Regions from separate parts of the Kribbella sp. NPDC003505 genome, predicted to be linked through region 2. Evidence: riboswitches for the same ligand, from Rfam matches in the RefSeq annotation. Region 2 holds a riboswitch; the other holds the start of a gene.

Region 1 (6,386 bases), on a different contig from region 2:
GGTCGTGCGGCCGGTCCGGCGGCGGACCGGGCGGCGCGGTCCGACGAGGCGGGGCCCGGCCAGACGGTCCTCGAGACGTCTCGCCTCGCGGCGGATCGGCTGGGCGACGTACTCGCCGAGGATCAGGCCCGAGGCGAGCGCGACGCCGATCGCGACTGCGGTGGTGAGGCTGACGATGCCGATCAGCTGGCCGACACCCATGAGCTCGTACAGGCCCTTGTAGATCGTCAGCCCGGGCAGCAACGGGATCGATCCGGCGACGACCACGACCAACGGCGGTACGCCGGTGCGCCGGCCGCCCGAGTACCCGCCCAGACCGACGACGAACGCGGCCGCGGCCGTGGACCACGCCGGGCCGAAGGACGCGCGTGTCATCAGCGTGAACACCAGCGAGGCGAGGGCGCCCATCAGGGCGACGGGCAGCAACGCCCGCAGCGGCGCGTACGTCGCGTAGGCGAAGGCGACCGCCATCACCGCGCCGGAGATCACCATGATCGGAAGGTTCGCCAGCTGGATGGTTTGGGGTTCGATGCCGACGTGCAGGCCGAACCTCAGCCCGAGCGCGAGGCCGAGCGAGACGCCGGCGATGATCCCGCCGGTGAGCAGCATCGCCTCGAGGCTGCGGGCCGCGGCGGTCACGTAGTACCCGGTGATGGCGTCCTGGACGGCACCGGTGAGCGCGATCCCGGCCAACAGCATGATGATGCCCGCGGCAACGACCAGGGACGGTTTCACCGGTGCGTGCACGGCGTACAGGATCAGCGCGACGGCGGTCGCCACGAATGCGCCGGCGACCTGCTGGTAGAACGCGGGCAGCCGCTGCCGGGCGAACCACCGGTTGTTCAGGTCGATCACGATCGCGGTCAGCACCGCGACCAGCGTGATCAGCCAGCCGCCGCCGAGCAGCAGCGTCGCGCCGCCGGCCATCACGCCCCAGGCGAGCACCGCGCTCCAGCGCGGGTACGGCGGGCCGGCCGACGTGATCCGGGCGAGCTCCCGCGACGCCTCCTCGCGGGTCACGTCGCCGCGGGCGAACCGCCGTACCAGCTGGTCGACCTCGGTCAGCCGGGAGAAGTCCTGCGACCGGTACCGGACCAGCCGGATGTGCGTCTCCGGCGCGACGTCGGGCGCGGCCTGGTACGAGACCGCCATCGACGTGAACGTGATGTCGACCTCGCACCCGCGCAGCCCGCCGGCCGCGGTGACGCCGAGGATCGTCGCGGTCGCGTCCGCCGTACCGGCGCCGCTGGACAGCAGCACCTCACCGACCCGCAACGCCAGGTCGATGGTCGCGTAGACCTCCCGCTGCTCGTCAGGCTGCATCGAGAAGCTTGTGAGCCATTGCGAGGTCGGTGATCAGGATGTTGACCCAGCCGCCGAGCAGGGCGGCGCGGATCGCGGAGTACTTGCGGTCCCCGCCGGCCACGCCGATCCGGCGCGGCACCGCCAGCAGTTCCTTCGCGGTCACCCCGATGACCCGTTGGTCGAACGTCGAACGCACGAGCTTTCCCTCTTCGTCGAAGAACCGGAAACACACGTCCCCGACGGCACCGAGCCGGCGCAGCTCGTCCTGGTCGGCCTCCGCGACCGCGTTGCCGCTGCGCTGCAGCAGCGGCGAAGGCTCGAGGCTGCCGATCCCGACCAGGGCGTCGGTGAGCTGTCCCCACGTGCCCAGAACGTCCCGAACCGACACATCGTTCATCATCGCCCGGCGGACGGCGGGGGTGCCGACCAGCCCGGGAGCGGGCAGGTAGACCGGCATCCCGCCGGTCAGCTCGGCGAACCGCGCGGTCAGCCGGGTGGCCTGCATCTGCACCGCGGCGTCGCCCAGCCCGCCGACGATCTGGACCACCTTGTCGACCACCGGGACGCTCTTGCGCGGCATCCGGTCGACGGCGCTGATCAGCGTCTCGCTCCACGACGAGATGCCGACCACGTGCCCGCCGGTCAGCGTCATGTCCAGGTACGCCGCCGCGCCCGAGCCGAGCGCCGGCAGCACGTCGTCGCCCACGCCGAGGGTGTCGACGACCACGGCGTCCCGCAGCCCGTACCGGCCCTGCAGCTCGTCCTCGAGGTCGCTGTGCACGCCGCTCGGCATGGTCACCACGGTGTGCACGATGCCGACCTCGACGGCCTGTTTCAGCATCCGGGAGACGCGCGCCTGGGACAGGTTCAGCTCGGCGGCGATCTGCGGCTGCCGGATGCCCTTCTCGTGGTACATCCGGGCCACCTTCGCGAGCAGCCGCAGCTCGTCCAGCCCGGGCTGGCGGACACCACGGTTGCTGTTCACGGCGCTCCCCTTCAAGACGATCAACCTGGACTATAGGCAGATGTAGACCCGCGGTGCGCCACCGGCGTCAGGCAGCGGACTTCGCGGCGTGTCCCGCCGGCCGGTCGCGACGACCGAGCCGTCGCGCGGGTCGACGATCGTGTAGTTCAGCGGGACCGTGTCGTCGAACACCATCACCGGGCCGCCGTTCTCGCGGTACACGATCAGGCCGCCGTCCACGGTGCTCAGGGCGCGGCCCGAGATCACCCGAGTCCAGTCCGGCGTCATGTCGGTCGTCGGCAGTCCGTTCAGGATCTTGCCGAGCATCCCGACGTACGTCGATCCCTCGAAGCCGATCGCCTCCCGCCAGCCGGCGCCGGGGGCGAGGAAGAACTCGGAGTGCCCCGGCTCCTCGCTGTGCAGCCGCCACTGCCACAGGCTGCCCGCGCCGTAGACGACGCCCATCGTCCCGCCCGCGCACAGGTTGCTCCACGCCTCGTGGCCCTGCCACCAGCCCTCGGCCACACCGGTCCGGCCGGTGTGCTCGTACGTCGGTTCGCCGTTCGCGACCGCCTTGACCGGGTGGTTCCGCCACATGTCGGCGACCCGCTCCGGGACGTGCTCGCCGGTGTGGCCGGTCTGGCACCACTGGAAATCGAGCCACTCGGCGTCCTGATGGGCGGCCGCCCGGATGTGCGGCCGGTAGTGGATGCCGGTCGGCTGCTCGTAACAGTCGACCGCGTGTACCTCGGCGCCGCCGGCCGCGGTCTGCGGCTCGGCTCCGGAGCCGTCGCCGCCGACCAGGTAGATCGCCGGCCGGGCGCCGTACCGCGCGACGAGGTACCGGCAGTAGGCGGCGTACTCCTCCGGCGGTACGACGGTGCCGGCGACGTCGAGCCCCTTCCAGCCGAACCCCTGGAACACGGGCTGCAGCACCGGAACGATGCCGTGCTCGACGAGGATCTCCAGCAGCAGGTCGAGGTATTGGAAGTACTCGACGTTCAGCTGGTTGAGGTGGCCGTCCGGGAGGTCCTCGAATCCGACGTCGAAGCCTTCGTCCTGGGTGCGGTCGCGCGGCCCGACTGCCCGCATGTCCGGCTGCACGGTCATCAGCAGCACTGCGTTGAAACCCTTGGACTGCCGGTCCCGGGCATACTCACGCACTTGCTCCGGGGTAGCGCGCCAGGGCAGAGCCCATGCTGTGTCGGCGACCAGGACCGCCGGTGTCCCGTCGGCATACACGAGACTGCGCCCGCCGGGCGACATCCGCCAGAACCCGTGCAAGTAGAACGGATTGCTCTCGCCGGCAGGTGCGGGAGCCACGTCGAACTCCCCGCCCTCGGGCGGAACGGCGGACCCGCCGCCGGCCGCCCACCGCCAGCGGCCGGGCAGCGGCGCCGCGAACCGAACCTTCCGCCCCACACCACCACGCGCGGAGCGGACCTGTTCCGGGCCGGCGCCGTCCCAGAAGGTCGGGCGCCGCAGGCGCAGACCGGTCTCGTGCTCGAACTCGACCCAGTCGCCGGTGGCCGGGAGTTCGATCGGGTGCCAGACGGATGAGATGGACATGACACTCCTGATCTGCTGATTGCCGTTAGGCTGTTGCCGAGAAGAACACACGTGCTCTGGGGTCGGTGAAATTCCGAGCCGGCGGTGACAGTCCGCGACCCGTGACTCCGCGAGGAGGAGCGGTTGACCTGGTGGAACTCCAGGACCGACGGTGAAAGTCCGGATGGGAAGACGCACGTGGCAGTCGCACGTCCTCGGAAACGGGGGCGTGGGCTTGTCGTTGCCCCCCGGAGTGCTCTGCGTGCACTGCCGAGAGGACAACGACCGTGAACACCGTCACCAGCCTGGACACCATCGAGCGCGCCGTCGCCGAGCTCGCCGTCGGGCGACCCGTGGTGGTCGTCGACGACGAGGACCGCGAGAACGAAGGCGACCTGACCTTCGCCGCGAGCCTCGCGACCCCCGAGTTGATGGCCCTGCTCGTCCGCCACACCAGCGGCTACGTCTGCGCGCCCGCCGCGCCGGAGATCCTGGACCGGCTCGAGTTGCCGCTGATGGTGCCGGACAACCAGGACAGCCTGCGGACGGCGTACACCGTGTCCGTCGACGCGGCGACCGGCGTCGGCACCGGCATCTCCGCCGCGGACCGGGCGCGGACCGTCCGCGTGCTGGCCGATCCCTCGGCGCAGCGCGCGGACCTGATCCGGCCCGGCCACATCCTGCCGTTGCGCGCCGTCGACGGCGGAGTCCGGCAGCGGCCCGGTCACACCGAGGCCACCGTCGAACTCGTCCGGCTGGCCGGACTGCCGCCGGTCGGCGTGATCGGCGAGCTCATGAACGACGACGGCACCCTGATGACCGGCGCCGATCTGCGCGGTTTCGCCGACGCTCATGGCTTCGCGATGATCTCGATCGCGGATCTCGTCAGCTACCTGGCCTGAGCAGCTTGCGGGCGGCGTCGGCGATGCCGTCCGCGGACAGGCCGTACCGGTCGAGCAGGTAGCCGGCCGACCCCGTCGGTGCGAACTCCGGGATACCGAGGATCGACACCCGGACCGGGTGATGCTGGACGACGGTCTCCGCGACCGCGCCGCCGAGCCCGCCGCCCGGCACCGCTTCCTCGGCGGTCACGATGCCGGCCGTCTCCCGCGCGGCCGCGACCACGGCGTCGACGTCCAGCGGTTTCACCGTCGGCATCGACAGCACGCGCGCCGAGATCCCTTCCGCGGCGAGCCGTTCCGCGGCGGCCAGCGCCCGCCACAGCACGGTCCCGTTGCTGATCACGGTCACGTCGTTGCCTTCGCGGACCGTGATCGCCTTGCCGAGCCGGAACTCGTAGTCGTCGGCGTACACCTTCGGCACGCTCATCCGGCTGACCCGGATGAACACCGGCCCGGGCGCCGCGGCCGCCCAGCGCAGCGCGGCCGCGGTCTCGACCGGATCCGCCGGTACGACGATCCGCAGGCCGTCGATCGCGCGCAGCCAGGCGATGTCCTCGATCGAGTGGTGCGTCGGGCCGAGCTCGCCGTACGCGACACCCGGGCTCATCCCGCACAGCTTGACGTTGGTGTTCGAGTACGCGACATCGGCCTTGATCTGCTCGAGCGCACGCCCGGTGAGAAAGCAGGACGCCGCCGACACGAACGGGATCCGGCCGCCGTTCGCCAGCCCGGACGCCACCCCGACCATGTCCTGCTCGGCGATGCCGACGTTGATCAGCCGGTCCGGGAACGCCTTGCGGAAGCTGTTCAGCTTGCTCGACCCGACGGAGTCGTTGACCACCCCCACGATTCGGTGATCGGCCTCGGCGAGCTCCGCGAGCGTCTCGACGTACGCGTCCCGGCAGTCGTACCGCGGCTGGTCAGCGATGGAAGGGGTTTCTACGGCGGTCATGCCGGCTCCTTGGCATATCCGGGAGCAACAGCTTCCAGCTCGGTCAGCGCCTGCTGGAACTCCGCCGCGTCCGGCACCCGGTGGTGCCAGGCGACGTTGTTGCTCATGAACGAGATCGGGTGGCCCTTGTGCGTGTGGGCGATCACGAAGGTCGGCTTGCCCGGGCGGAACGGTACGGCGGACAGCACGTCGAGCAGCTCGCCGTGGTCGTGGCCGTTCACCTCGACCACCGCGAACCCGAACGCGGCCGCCTTCTCCGGCAGCGGGTCGAGGTCGTTGGTCTCCTTGGTGGTCGCGCCTTGCTGCAGCCGGTTCCGGTCCACGATCACGGTCAGCCGGTCCAGCTGGTACTGCGAGGCCGCCATCATCGCCTCCCAGTTCGAGCCCTCCTGCAGCTCGCCGTCGCCGACGAGCACGTACGTCCGCCGCAGCGAGACGTCGAGCTTGGCCGAGAGGGCATGACCGACCGCGACCGGCAGGCCGTGCCCGAGCGGACCGGTGTTCGCCTCGACGCCCGCGACCTTGTTCCGGTTCGGGTGCCCGTTCAGCGCGGACAGCGGCTTGAGGAAGGTCGCCAGCTCCTCGACCGGCAGGAACCCGAACGCGGCGAGCGTCGTGTAGAGCGCGCCGGCGACGTGGCCCTTGCTGAGGATGAAGCGGTCCCGCTCGGGGTCGTCGACCGCGTCGGGCGAGATGTCGAGCACGGCGCCGTACA
Region 2 (6,386 bases):
CAGACATATTCGAAGTGCGGGGTGTCGCCGCGGATCACCACGCCGAGCGCGACCACGGCGTCGTACCCGGACTTCGCGGCGTGCAGGGCCGCCACGGGGAGTTCGAACGATCCGGGCACGCGGATGACGGCGTGGTCGGTGACGCCGGAGTCCTCCAGTGCGCGGAGGGCGCCGGCGAGCAGGCCGTCGGTGACTTTGGGGTGCCACTGGGCGGCGACGATCGCGACCCGGGCGCCGTCCACGCGGGGTGCCTCGATGGTGGGTGCTCCACTGCCCGACATCAGCCGGCTCCGTTCTCTTCGGTCAACACGCCACCTGGCAGGTGGTGGCCCATCCGGTCGCGCTTGGTGCGCAGGTACCGCAGGTTGTGCTCGGTCGGGTCGATGAAGATCCCGCGGCGCTCGACGACGTCGATGCCGTACCCCTGGACGCCCGCGAGCTTGTCGGGGTTGTTCGTCAGCAACCGCGCCGACGTCACCCCGAGGTCGGCGAGGATCTGCGCCCCGGTGCCGTAGTCGCGCGCGTCGGCCGGCAATCCGAGGTCCAGGTTCGCGTCGACGGTGTCCCGCCCGGCGTCCTGCAACTCGTACGCCTGCAGCTTGTGCAGCAGCCCGATCCCGCGCCCTTCATGGCCGCGCAGATAAACGACGACACCACCCTCGGCAGCGACTTGCCGAAGCGCCTCGTCCAACTGCGGCCCGCAGTCGCACCGCAGCGAACCGAACACGTCGCCGGTCAGGCACTCCGAGTGCAGCCGCACCAGCGTCGGCCCGTCCCCGATCTCGCCGCGCACCAGGGCGAGCTGCTCCGACCCGTCCACGACGTTCCGGTAGCCGTGGGCAACGAAATCGCCGTACCGGGTCGGCAGCGTCGTCGTCGCGACCCGCTGGATCTGGGACTCGGTACGACGCCGGTACCGGATCAGGTCGTCGATCGACACCAGCACGAGCCCGTGCTCGTCGGCGAACTCCCGCAGTTCCGGACCGCGCTTCATGGTGCCGTCGTCGTTCACCATCTCCGAAATCACCGCGGCCGGCGTCAACCCGGCCAGCCGCGCCAGGTCGATGGACGCCTCGGTGTGCCCGGGCCGGACCAGTACGCCGCCTTCGCGTCCGCGCAGCGGGAACACGTGTCCCGGCTGCACCAGGTCGTACGGCTCCGAGGCGGAATCGGCCAGCACCCGGATCGTCCGCGCCCGGTCGGCGGCCGAGATTCCGGTGGAGATGCCGTCCCGCGCGTCGACGGAGATCGTGTACGCCGTCCGCATCCGCTCGCGGTTGTGCGGCGTCATCAGGGGGATCCCGAGCCGGTCGAGCTCCGCGCCCTCCATCGGCACGCACACCACACCGGAGCTGTACCGGATCAGGAACGCCAGCAGCTCGGGCGTCGCCTTGGACGCGGCGAAGATCAGGTCGCCCTCGTTCTCGCGGTCCTCGTCGTCGACGACGATCACCGGCCGCCCGGCACGGATCTCCTCGATCGCGTGCTCGATCGTGTCGAGCTTCAGCACGTCACCCATCTAACCCACCACCACCGGTTCAGGAGTCTGGATCCGCTCACGGTTCTGGATCTTCCACCACGACGCGAACCCGAGGACGCAGAAGAGGCCGTACACGATGTACATCGTCGCGGACGGGTAGAACTTGGCCTGCACCAGCAGCGGTACGCCGACCACGTCGACGGCGATCCAGATCAGCCAGAACTCGACGAAGCCGCGCGCCATCCCGTACGTCGCCAGGATCGAGCCGGTGAGGATCCACGCGTCCCACTGCGGGCCCCACGAGCCGAGCTCACGCAGCACGAAATACGAGATCGCGTACAGCACCACGGCGACACCGCCGAGCTCGAGCCGCTCGCGCGCGGTTGCCCAGCGCGGCTGCACAGCCTTGTCGGCGCCGTGGTGCCGGGTCTGGTACCAGCGGTACCACCCGTACAGGCTGACGAGCGCGAAGAACACCTGCCGGCCCGCCTGACCCCAGAGGTCCTTGTCCTGCGGGGTATCGAAGATCCCGCCGACGAAGACCGTGAACAGCAGCACGTTGCCGACGATGCCGACCGGCCACGCCGCGACCAGCCGGCGCATGCCGAACAGTGCGCTGGCCAGACCGAACACGTTGCCGACGATCTCCCGGACGAGCACGGGCGACCCGGCGATCGTCACCTGGGAGTGCAGCAGCCAGTCGATCGCGTTCACTTCTCGCCTCCGTTGTCCTGCCCGGCGCCCGCGGTCAGCAGCCGCTCGACGTACTTCGCGATCACGTCGACCTCGAGGTTGACGGTGTCGCCCACCTTGTTCGCGCCGAGCACGGTCAGCTCCAGCGTGGTCGGGATCAGGCTGACCCCGAACGTGCCGGTCGCGTCGTCGACGTCGGTCACGGTCAGCGACACGCCGTCGATCGCGATCGAGCCCTTCTCGGCGACGTACCGCAGGATCTCCGGGGACGTCGCGACCCGGACGTCCTCCCAGCGCTCCGCCGGGGTCCGGGAGGCGATCGTGCCGGTGCCGTCGACGTGGCCCTGGACGATGTGGCCGCCGAGCCGTTCGTGCGCGGCGACGGCCCGCTCGAGGTTGACCGGCGAGCCCTTCTCCAGACCGCCGAGGCTGGTCCGCTGCAGCGTCTCGCGCATGACGTCGGCGGTGAACAGGCCGCCGCCGTACTCCACCACCGTCAGGCAGCAGCCGTTGACCGCGATCGAGGCGCCGTGCGCGGCGTCCTCGGTCACCTTCGGACCGCGGATGGTGAGCCGCGCGGCGTCACCATCCAGCAGGTCCAGGGACTCGACCGTGCCGAGTTCTTCGATGATGCCGGTGAACATCTACTTTCCTCCCAGAGGAACCAGGGTCAGCCGGACGTCGTCGCCGAGGCGGGTGACGTCCGCTAGCTTGAACCGCCGCAGGTGGTCGATCGATTCCGCGCCGAGGTCGCCGACCGCGGCGTAGCCGGAGCCGAGCACGGCCGGGGCGACGTACGCGACGATCTGGTCGACCAGACCGGCGCGCAGGAACGCGGCGGCCAGCGTCGGGCCGCCTTCGAGCCAGAGATGCCGGATCTGCCGGTCGTCCAGCTGCCGGAGCACCTCGGCGGGATCGTGGGTCGGCAGCAGCAACGTCTCGGCGCGGTCGTTGCGGACGCGCGCGGTCGGCGGGATCTCGCGGTCACCGACGACCACCCGCAGCGGCTGCCGCGCCGCGGGGACGTCGTTCTCGTCGCGGACGGTCAGCTCAGGATCGTCGTTCAGCACCGTCTGGGTGCCGACGACGATCGCGTCGCACTCGGCCCGCAGCCGGTGGACGTCGGCCCGCGCGATCGGGCCGGTGATCCACTTGCTCGTCCCGTCCGGGGCCGCGGACCGCCCGTCCAGCGTCGTCGCGAACTTCCAGGTGACGAACGGGCGCCCGACCCGCACGCTGTGCAGCCAGACGTGGTTGACCGCCTCGGCCTCGTACCGCAGGACCCCTTGCTGGACCTCGATGTTCTTGGCCCGCAGCTTCTCGGCGCCGCCCGCGGCAGTCCGGTTCGGGTCGGGTACGGCGTACACGACGCGCGCGATCCCGGCCTCGATCAGGGCGTCCGCGCACGGACCGGTCCGGCCGGTGTGGTTGCACGGCTCGAGCGTGACGTACGCCGTACCACCGCGGGCGCGGGCGCCGGCCATCCGGAGCGCCTCGACCTCGGCGTGCGGGCCGCCGGCAACGGCATGGAAGCCCTCGCCCACCGGATGCCCGTCGCGGCCGGTGATCACACACCCGACCACCGGGTTGGGATGGGTGCTGCCGACACCCCTCGCAGCCAGCTCGACAGCACGCCTCATCCAGGCGATGTCGATCGGCGACGCGTCGTTCACTGCTCGGGCCCCTCGTCGTCACGGACGCACTCCGGGGCCTCCGGCCGGCACGTCCGCTCCGCCGCCCACCGGAAACCGCGTCGCGTGGGCCGTCACAGCCCACGCTCCGCGCCGTCGGGCGCCAGAGCGCACCCGTCGACCGCGTGCGCCTCCCATCCGGACTTTCACCGTCGGTCCTGGAATTCCACCAGGTCAACCGATCGCCGTACCGCAGCGACCGGGTCGCGGACTGTTACCGCCGGCTCGGAATTACACCGACCCCGGAGCACGCGAGTGGGTTCACTCGTGCTTCAAGTATGCCCTCTGCCGCAACCCGCACCACGACCCAGGTCACATCCTGGTCGACGCCGGCGGCACCAGCCGGCGGGTGAGGGCCAGCGCCGCACCGGCCAGCACGCAGCCGGCGGCCACCGCGAGGATCAGCGGCCGGTACCCGAACGCGCCGGCCACCCCGGCGCCGACGAGCGGCCCGACCGCCTTCGCGATCGTGGTCGGGGTGCCGAGCATCCCGGCGATGGTGCCGAAGCCGCTCGCGCCGTACCGGTCGAGCAGGATCGCCGGGGTCGCGATCGACGACACGCCGAACCCGAGGCCGAACAGCACCAGGCACCCGATCGCCCCGCCGACGTGCGCTCCGACCACGGGCAGCAGCGCGACCGCGACTCCCTGGACGACCAGGATCAGCGCCGTGATCGTCGCCATCGGCAACCACCGGGCGGACACGCTGGCCACCAGCCGCCCGGTCACCGACATCAGGCCGAGCAGCCCCGCCAGGCTCGCCGCCCGCGCCGGCGGGTGGCCCAGACTGACGAGGTAGAGGACCAGGTGGACGGCGATCACGGCCAGCGCCGCGCTGTGTACGACGAATGCGCCGCCGAGCAGCCAGAACCCAGGATCGCGCAGGACCCTGGCCGGTGACTTCGGGTGCCGCATGGTGGCCGGCCGTGGCGCTTGCCGCGGTACGGCGAGGTAGTGCAGCGGGACTGTGGTGACGGCGAGAATGCCGGCCAGGACGACGAGGGCGGAGCGCCAGCCGAGGCTGTGGGCGAGGTAACCGGTGAGCGGGATGAAGATCGAGCTGGCCAGTCCGCCGACCATCGTGATCGTGAGGATCGAATTCGTCCGGGCGGTCGGGGCCGCGACGGCGACCACGACGGCGAAGGCGGGCGGATAGAGGACCATCGCGCAGGCGACGCCGATCAGGACGAAGACGGCGTACAGCTGAACGGTGTTGTGGACCTGCGACCAGCCGAGGACGGCGGCCGCGGCCAGGGCCGAGCCGGACGTCATCAGACCGCGCCCGCCCCGGACGTCCAGCCGTCGACCGACGGGGATCGAGATGAGGCCGCTGACCAGCACGGCGATCGTGGAGGCGCCGACCGCGGTGGTGGTGGAGATGGACAGCTCGTGGCTCATCGGGCCGACGAGGGCGCTGAACGCGTACGTGAGCACGCCGTACCCGACGGTCGTCGTGATCGCCAGCGCGGCGATCAGAAACCGCAGCCGACCCGTCGTCGGCGCGGTGACCACTGACGGATCCATCACCAGAAGTCTTCCACGCCACACGCCCCAGGTCCGGCGAATTACCGCTCAGCGAAAGAGCAGCCAGCCGGCCGTCCCCAACAACCCGATCCCCCCAGCCAAACAAGCCACAGCCACCACCCACAACACCCGACCCCGCCCGGACGACCCGGACGGCGCAATCTGCCCAACGAGCGTGACCTGCCCAACCGGCATGCCCCGCAGGGACGGCGCGGCCTGTCCAGTCGGCCCAACCTGCCCAATCGCCGGACTCTGGCCGGACGGCGCGCCCTGCCCGACCGGCGCAACCTGCCCAACCGGCACACCCCGCGAGGACGGCGAGGACGGCGAGGACGGCGCGGACGGCCCAACCAGCCCGACCGGCCCAACCGGCGTCCCCCGACCAACCGGCGCCGCCTGCCCGGTCGGCATGGCCTGACCGGCCGGTGCGGTCTGGTCTGCCGGTGTGGTCTGGCCTGCCGGTGTGCGGGTGGCCGAGGTTGGCTGGTCGGGTGGTGGGGTGGGGGCCCAGTTGGGTGGGAGTGGTGGGAGTTGGTCGAAGACCTCTGGGGCGTCGGGGGTGTGGGCCCAGGGATCGGTGCCTGGTGATGGGAGGGTGCCGGTTTCGGCGAGGAGGCGGCCGGCTGCGGCGGCGGAGGCGGGCCGGTCGGACGGGTCGGTCGCCGTGAGGGTGCTGATGAAGGTGCCCAAGGGCCCGCCGAGCTCCGGGAGGGGGCCGGTCGCGCCGGGGCGCTCGCCGGTGAGGAGTTCGACGGCGACGGCGCCGACGGCGTACAGGTCCTGGCGCGGGTCGGGGTCCGCACCCGTGAGCTGCTCGGGTGCGAGGTAGCCGGGCGTCCCGAGGACCGTGCTGTGGCGGGTCATCCGGGGCTCGTCGAGCAGACCGGCGACGCCGAAGTCCGACAGGCGCAGGTGCGGCCGCCCCGTCCCGGTGACGTCGAGCAGCAGGTTGGCCGGTTTCACGTCCCGGTGCACGACGCGGGCGGCATGGACCGCGG

What was found. A riboswitch is a leader RNA that binds a small molecule or an ion and turns the genes downstream of it on or off. The one in region 2 is predicted to bind FMN.
Region 1: it holds a riboswitch for FMN, as region 2 does, so the genes downstream of both, ribB (3,4-dihydroxy-2-butanone-4-phosphate synthase) here and ribD (bifunctional diaminohydroxyphosphoribosylaminopyrimidine deaminase/5-amino-6-(5-phosphoribosylamino)uracil reductase RibD) in region 2, are expected to answer to the same signal.

What each region holds. Positions count from the first base shown of each region.
Region 1 covers NZ_JBEXNA010000004.1:62,412-68,797, forward strand. Annotated here, with positions in the region: gene ABZX12_RS13870 (threonine/serine exporter family protein) at 1-1,323, opposite strand, end outside; gene ABZX12_RS13875 (sugar-binding transcriptional regulator) at 1,313-2,290, opposite strand; gene ABZX12_RS13880 (DUF4038 domain-containing protein) at 2,321-3,838, opposite strand; FMN riboswitch at 3,886-4,019, shown strand; gene ribB (3,4-dihydroxy-2-butanone-4-phosphate synthase) at 4,105-4,719, shown strand; gene ABZX12_RS13890 (transketolase C-terminal domain-containing protein) at 4,703-5,671, opposite strand; gene ABZX12_RS13895 (transketolase) at 5,668-6,386, opposite strand, start outside.
Region 2 covers NZ_JBEXNA010000010.1:278,535-284,920, reverse strand. Annotated here, with positions in the region: gene ribH (6,7-dimethyl-8-ribityllumazine synthase) at 1-281, opposite strand, end outside; gene ABZX12_RS31120 (bifunctional 3,4-dihydroxy-2-butanone-4-phosphate synthase/GTP cyclohydrolase II) at 281-1,519, opposite strand; gene pnuC (nicotinamide riboside transporter PnuC) at 1,520-2,194, opposite strand; gene ABZX12_RS31110 (riboflavin synthase) at 2,191-2,817, opposite strand; gene ribD (bifunctional diaminohydroxyphosphoribosylaminopyrimidine deaminase/5-amino-6-(5-phosphoribosylamino)uracil reductase RibD) at 2,818-3,846, opposite strand; FMN riboswitch at 3,986-4,119, opposite strand; gene ABZX12_RS31100 (MFS transporter) at 4,177-5,388, opposite strand; gene ABZX12_RS31095 (protein kinase) at 5,437-6,386, opposite strand, start outside.